2 regions of the Enterococcus silesiacus genome follow, and region 2 is predicted to be linked to the other one. Evidence: riboswitches for the same ligand, from Rfam matches in the RefSeq annotation. Region 2 holds a riboswitch; the other holds the start of a gene.
The links. A riboswitch is a leader RNA that binds a small molecule or an ion and turns the genes downstream of it on or off. The one in region 2 is predicted to bind thiamine pyrophosphate.

Region 1 (3,428 bases), on a different contig from region 2:
TAAAAAAATTATAAAATAAGGACTAAAGAAAAACTCATCAAGCTTTTCTTTAGTCTTTTCATAGCATTAATCTAATTAAACGTCACTATTGTTTAGAATGCGCTTTTGTAACCAGTGATTCAATTTTAGTTCAGCTTTTGCATCACCGGGATTCGGTGCTCTAGTTACCAAATCATTTCCAGCATTTAAACAATTTAAAGCAGTCTTATCCTCGTGTTCAACAAAATAATAATAAGCAGCTTCTATCCGTTTATTACCCATCAGAGGTTGTTTTAAGCTCGCTTTTACTTGTTTGTCTGACCATAATTGGACAAGACGTGGATCATCTGGTTTAGTAATAGATAAACAAAAAAGCAATTCCTTTTTGAGTTCAACTTGATACAATGAAATCAGCTCGTCTAATCGCGACCACAATGATTCCAGCTGTTCGGTTAGCTGTGTCCAATCCTGTTCTTCAAGAAATCGAGCTACTCTTAAAAATTGTTGTGAGTCATTAAAATAGGTGTGTGTTGGTTTTGCAGGGACTAATTCAAAAAATGACTTTGGTAAATCAAGATAACTGTTCCCTTGATTTAATTGATAGTTCACCTCAAATTGCATGTATAATAGATATTGTTGTTCTTCGCTAGCAGACGCTACTTTAATGCTCATGCCATCATTAAACCCTATTGGAACAGCATTTGTAACGGCTGTAAAAAGTCCTACAATGATAAACGCTGTAGCTATTGACGGATGAAATGCAAATAAAATGCCAATCACTCCACAAGCAATTACGTTCGCCAAAACGCCTCCTAATAAATACAGGCGAAACGGAAATTTTCCTTTTACATAAGTTGGGGGCGCCATCAGGCATTGCCCCAGTGTTCCAGGGACTTTGAAACGTTTGAACGCAATCGTACCATCTTTTTGCCAAACCCACATAAACGAGAAAACGCGATAGCTCACCATTTTATAACCGGATAGTTTTCCGAAAAATCCATGTCCTGCTTCATGGATAATGATATGGAGCAGATAAGAAATAACCAATGCAAAAATAAAAGTGAGGATGTCTAATCCTGATAAATGGGGATTATTTTTTCCAATCAGATATCCGCCAAAATAACCACCTATGCCTCCTAAAATTAGTGAAATTAAAATAGAACCAATTTTTTTACCCTTTTTTTTCATGCTAGTCCTCCTTTTCCTAATTCTATTTTATCGCATAAATAGGGAAGAAGACCACCTTTTTCTAAATGCGGTTTCTTTACTTTTTTTGAACTACATGTTACGCTTTACTTGTTATCATGAGTGATAGCCACTAAAAATTAAATAGAACCCATCACAAAGGGGAGCCATGGCTGAGAATGAGTAATAACTCTAAACCCTTCGAACCTGTTCGTTAGTACGAGCGTAGGAATTGTGATGGAGTAAATAGCAACTTTTACTCCTCCTTTGTGACTCGGTCGTTCTATAAGGAGGATTTTTTTATGCAAAGAAAAGCAGAATTACAAATTTGGATCGAAGGAACGATCGTTGCGGCAATCGCAATGGTGCTGTCTTTGATACCAACTAGCATTGGCAGTAGTTTTTCGGTTTCACTAGGTATGATCCCAATCACGCTTTATGCTTTGAGAAGGGGAACTAAGGCGGGTTTTTTTTCAGCTTTTATCTGGGGATTGCTGCATTTCCCGCTAGCTCAAGTGTATTATTTAATGCCTGCACAAGTGATTATTGAATATATTTTAGCATTTGGTTTTGCAGGTTTTGCAGGAGTTTACAGTCATCAGCTACAGCAGGCAATCAGCAATAAAGAATATGGGAAAAGCAGTCGAATTATTATTTATGCTTCGTTTTTTGGTATGTTAATGCGCTATTTTTGGCACTTTATTGCAGGAGTTATTTTTTGGGGAAGTTTTGCTATGTGGGGGATGAATCCATGGCTATTTTCATTTGTAATGAATGGGTTAAGCGGAATTACAACAGCAATTACGACCTCAATTGTTTTGCTCTTACTTCTTAAAATCAATCCCAAACTGTTTATTCCGGTAAATATCTCACGATTTAGTCAACAAAATTAAAAAATGAAATAATACAGGTTTATTGAAAGAAACTAAGCCAAAACTGAGTGAGTTTTGGCTTAGTTTCTTTTTTTGTAAATAAATAATCAATCTATTGAAACCTAATCGCAAATTTTTTACACTATTGGAGTGAAGAGGTGAGAAAATGGGGAAGTTTAGTTATTTAGAACTTTCATTAATCAAAAAAGCAATTAAAGGGGATAAGGTTGCTTTAGGGAAAGTTTTACGTAAAAACCATATATATCTATACAAAATGGCCTATATCTATATCGGTAATAAAGAAGATGCGCTGGATATTATGCAGGAAGCGACGATTCAATCAATAAAATCGATCCATACATTGAAAGAGCCAAGTTATTTTTTAACTTGGTTTTGCACGATCATGGCCAGACAAGCAAGTAAGTTGATCAATCAAAAAATCCAAATCCGTGAGTTACAAAACAATCCCGAATTTGAAGAACCAACTGATCTTTCAAAGAATAAAAATCAATCTATCGATGTGCTGGATGCCGTAATGTCACTAGAAGATAAGTATCGTTTGGTCTTGCAACTGTTTTACTACCAAGATTTTTCAGTCAAAGAAATCAGTGAACTTTTAACGATGCCAGAAGGAACAGTCAAAACGAATTTAAAGCGTGGGAGGGAAGCGCTAAAGACAGTATTAGGGGAGGATTATTATGTCTGATAACGAGAAAAAAATTTTGCGAAAAGTGATGGGACAAATCGAAGTCCCAGAAGAAGAAGCGTTAGCTGCCCTAGATGTAGATGCCAATCAAAGAAAAAGTAGAGTTCGTAAATTTCACTACAAATGGGGCGAAATTTTCTTATCTGGTGTAGTCGTCATATGTTTGTTTTTTATCGGAACTTTGATGTGGCCAAAGACGAAGGAAATCAGTGATCAAAGCAGTTCAGTATCAACTGAGGAACCTAAAAAAATTCCGGCGAACATTTTACAAGCGACTAAGTATTGGAAAATTGCAAATGAAGACAAATATTATAGTTTTAGTAATGATGACGTTCGTATGATAATCAATTATTTTACATGGTTTGCACCCAAATATACCTTTAGAGATGATCAATTGGATATCTATGAAAAAGTGATTGATGATAATAATGAGGTGATAGCGGAACTTCATTCCTATCAAGTGGCAATGGACGGCTCGAACTTGATATTAGAACCTAAATTATCTGAGGTAAAGCGACTGGTTTTAGAGCCTCACAACGAAGAAATTTTTCCGTATACAGAAGAATCACTCAAGAAGCTTAGACCAGCCAATGAGCCAGATTTAACAGCTTATTCTTCATGGACATCCATTATAAAAGGCAATGATGGGCTAAATAGTACGGTAACTTTTGATGGATTTATTCGTA
Region 2 (3,428 bases):
TGTCCCGAATACTAAGCGTTCTTGAAAGGTTTTTAAATCCGCCTGCATTCCTGCGCCACCGCCACTGTCAAATCCCGCTATTGTTAATGCTTGGATGGTTTCATTCATTTCTTATTACTCCTTTCAACAGTTGCTTTTTGCTGAACCAATAAACTATCTAGACAAGACAATTGATCTAGTAAGTAGGTTCTAAATGAGCCCACAGAAACCTGCGTTAACTGCTCTGCTACTAACTCACCAGCCAAAGCGTACATCACACTAGCTGTAACAACACTTTCTAGCGACCGCTCTTTATCAACGGCTAAGAAAGCACCACAGATGCAGCCATGCAGACAACCGGCTCCAGTCATTTTAGTGAAATAAGGAGTGCCATTTTTCACAAGATAACTTTTTCTGCCATCTGTGATTGTATCAGTTGCTCCGCTGACAGCGATAAAGCAGTTCAGTTTTAGCGCTAGATTTTCAGCGATCTTTGTTACATCACCAGATCCAGTTCCTGCATCTACGCCTTTAGCTGACCAATCACTGCCTTCAATTGCTGCGATTTCACCAGCATTCCCGCGAATCAACGTCGGATGAACGTGGCTCAATAATTTTTCAACAGCTTGTTTACGATAACTTGTTGCTCCTGCACCGACTGGATCTAAAACGACTGGTTTTCCTAGTTCATTCGCTTTTTTACCAGCTAAGATCATCGCTGTTAGTTGTTCATCATTTAAAGTCCCCATATTCAAAACGACAACATCTGCAATCAAGGCTACTTCTTCCATTTCTGCAATTGTACTAGACATAAAAGGGGATGCTCCAATTGCCAACAACCCATTCGCAGAGTCATTTGCTACAACGATATTCGTAATATTATGCACAAGTGGATTTTTTAAGCGCAGCTCATCGATCAACTCATAGTTCATCATGTTTTAGCCCCCATTGTTGTTTTGTATAAGCCATTTCCCAAAAATTTAATTCTTCATAGCTACTTATAATAAAGGCTTGCTGCATAAGGGCACGTTCGTCAGGCGATACTTGTTCTGCTAAATAATCAGTCAATTTCCTTTGCCGAATTACAGCTGCTCGGTATACTTCACTGTCGTATGTTTCGATCCAGCGTTGATATAGTGGATCAGGCGAACCGCTTTCAATTAGTTCTTCCCCAATTTCTTGATACAACCAATAACATGGTAATAATGCCGCAGCCGTTCTAGCAAGGCTTTTTGATTCAAGCTCTCGATACATATGTGATGTATAATGATACGCAGTAGGCGCGATTGGTGTCTGACTGATTTCTTTTTCTGTCACATCCAGCTCTTTGAAAAATGTATTTCTCACTGAAATTTCTGCCGCTTCTAAACTTTTGACTCCTTCTAAAAAACAGGCTCTGACCTCTTGATCCATTGCCAGATCTGCCGCTCGTAAGTGGATTTTACTGAATTGTTCCAGATAGTAACGATCTTGAAGCAAATAAAAACGAAAAATTTCAGGTTTTAATGTTCCTGCCTTTAACTCTGAGATAAATGGATGTTCCTTACTTTCCCGCCAAATTGCTTCAGCAGATATTCTTATTTCTTCTGTAAAAGTCATGCAATTCCTCCTCGATTTTTTTGAGAAGAAGCTTAAAAACAGAAAAAAACTCTATAAAATGACAAAGAACCATTTCATAGAGTCGAGTCGTCGTATTCTATTTCTTAGACTACTTCCCTACGCGAGTCTCAACTCACAGGTTCAAAGGGTCCGTTCAAACGAACGTCTCAGTCAAAATGACTCCCCTAGTACTTGTCTAAAGTATAGCATATTATTCTGGTACTGGCTGTTAATAATTGGGTTTTATTACTGAATTTCTTCAAGCGGAATGTTTAAGGCGTCTGCTACTCTGGCACCATAGTCTTGATCTGCTTGATAGAATTGTTTGATTTCTAAAATCTGTATTTCCCGATTATCCACTTGACCCAGGTTATTTTTGATTGTTTGAACTAAACGTTCTTTTTCATCTTCTGGAAGCAAACGGTAAAGATCGCCCGCTTGTGAATAATGATCTGTTCCATATTCATAAGTACCCACTTGACCTTGTACATCAAATGGTGTAATCGCGGCAGTTTCATCTTGGACTGGTCCACCTTGACTATTAGGTTCATAGTTAACAGATCCACCTGGATTATTTGCTTGCATGAAACCATCTCGCTCATAATTATTAACTTTATTGAGTGATTTATTAACAGGTAATTGATCGTAATTAGCACCTAAGCGATAGCGTGCTGCATCTTTATAAGCAAATAATCTTCCTTGTAATAATTTGTCTGGTGATACTTCAATTCCTAGCACCAAGTTCGCGGGTGAAAATGAAATTTCTTCGACATCCGTAAAATAATTTTGCGGATTCTCATTCAATGTCATTTTACCGACTTCAATCAAGGGATAATCTTTTTGTGAAACGACTTTCGTTACATCAAATAAGTCATATTTGTAGTTCAAGCCTTCTTCATAAGGAATGATCTGTACACAAAGAGTCCATGAAGGATAATCCCCTACTTCAATTGCTTGAAATAATTCATCCATCAAATAGTCCGTATTTTCAGATGCAAGCTGTGCAGCAACTTCATCTGTGAGATTTTTTACCCCTTGATTTGTTCTGAAGTGATATTTCACCCAAAAAACTTCTCCATGATCATTGACCCACTTAAAGGTGTGGCTGCCATAGCCATGCATCGTACGATAGCTAGCTGGAATCCCACGATCAGCCATCAAAATCGTTACTTGGTGCAGTGATTCTGGCGAATGAGACCAAAAATCCCATTGCATGTATGGATCACGCAAATGAGTTTTTGGATCACGTTTTTGAGAATGAATAAAATCAGGAAACTTTAAGGCATCATTCACAAAAAAGACTGGTGTATTATTGCCGACAATATCATAATTTCCTTCTTCAGTATAAAATTTAACTGCAAAACCTCTAACGTCACGATAGGTATCGATATAACCTGATTCACCAGCAACCTGAGAAAAACGGATTCCTACCCTAGTTTTCTTGCCAACGCCATTAAAAAGTCCAGCTTTCGTATATTTGCTCATATCATTAGTCAGTTCAAATTCACCAAAAGCACCAGCACCTTTTGCATGAACAACTCGTTCAGGAATTCTTTCACGGTTGAAATGAGCCAACTTTTCCAATAGATGAATATCTTGAATCAAGACTGGTCCTCTTTTTCCAGCTGTTTGCGAGTGTTGATTGTTAGCGACAGGTTGCCCTTCACTTGTAGTTATTTTTTCAGTCATATTTTCACCTTCCTATATATATTCTTTACATTTCAATAGTAACTCTAATCAAAAAAATGTACAACTAAAAGAGAGCACCGCGAAAACTTTGGCTGTTTTCGTGTTGCTCTCTTTATATTTTCTAACTTTTAGTATAGATAGACCGAACTTCATTGCTCGTC

Region 1: another riboswitch for thiamine pyrophosphate. It lies ahead of thiT (energy-coupled thiamine transporter ThiT); the one in region 2 lies ahead of tenA (thiaminase II).

Annotation. Positions count from the first base shown of each region.
Region 1 covers NZ_JXLC01000011.1:107,103-110,530, forward strand. Annotated here, with positions in the region: gene RV15_RS09320 (M50 family metallopeptidase) at 76-1,167, opposite strand; TPP riboswitch at 1,315-1,413, shown strand; gene thiT (energy-coupled thiamine transporter ThiT) at 1,467-2,057, shown strand; gene RV15_RS09330 (sigma-70 family RNA polymerase sigma factor) at 2,203-2,742, shown strand; gene RV15_RS09335 (hypothetical protein) at 2,735-3,428, shown strand, end outside.
Region 2 covers NZ_JXLC01000002.1:73,664-77,091, reverse strand. Annotated here, with positions in the region: gene thiD (bifunctional hydroxymethylpyrimidine kinase/phosphomethylpyrimidine kinase) at 1-108, opposite strand, end outside; gene thiM (hydroxyethylthiazole kinase) at 105-914, opposite strand; gene tenA (thiaminase II) at 901-1,578, opposite strand; TPP riboswitch at 1,676-1,775, opposite strand; gene RV15_RS01520 (catalase) at 1,825-3,267, opposite strand; gene RV15_RS01515 (lysylphosphatidylglycerol synthase transmembrane domain-containing protein) at 3,417-3,428, opposite strand, start outside.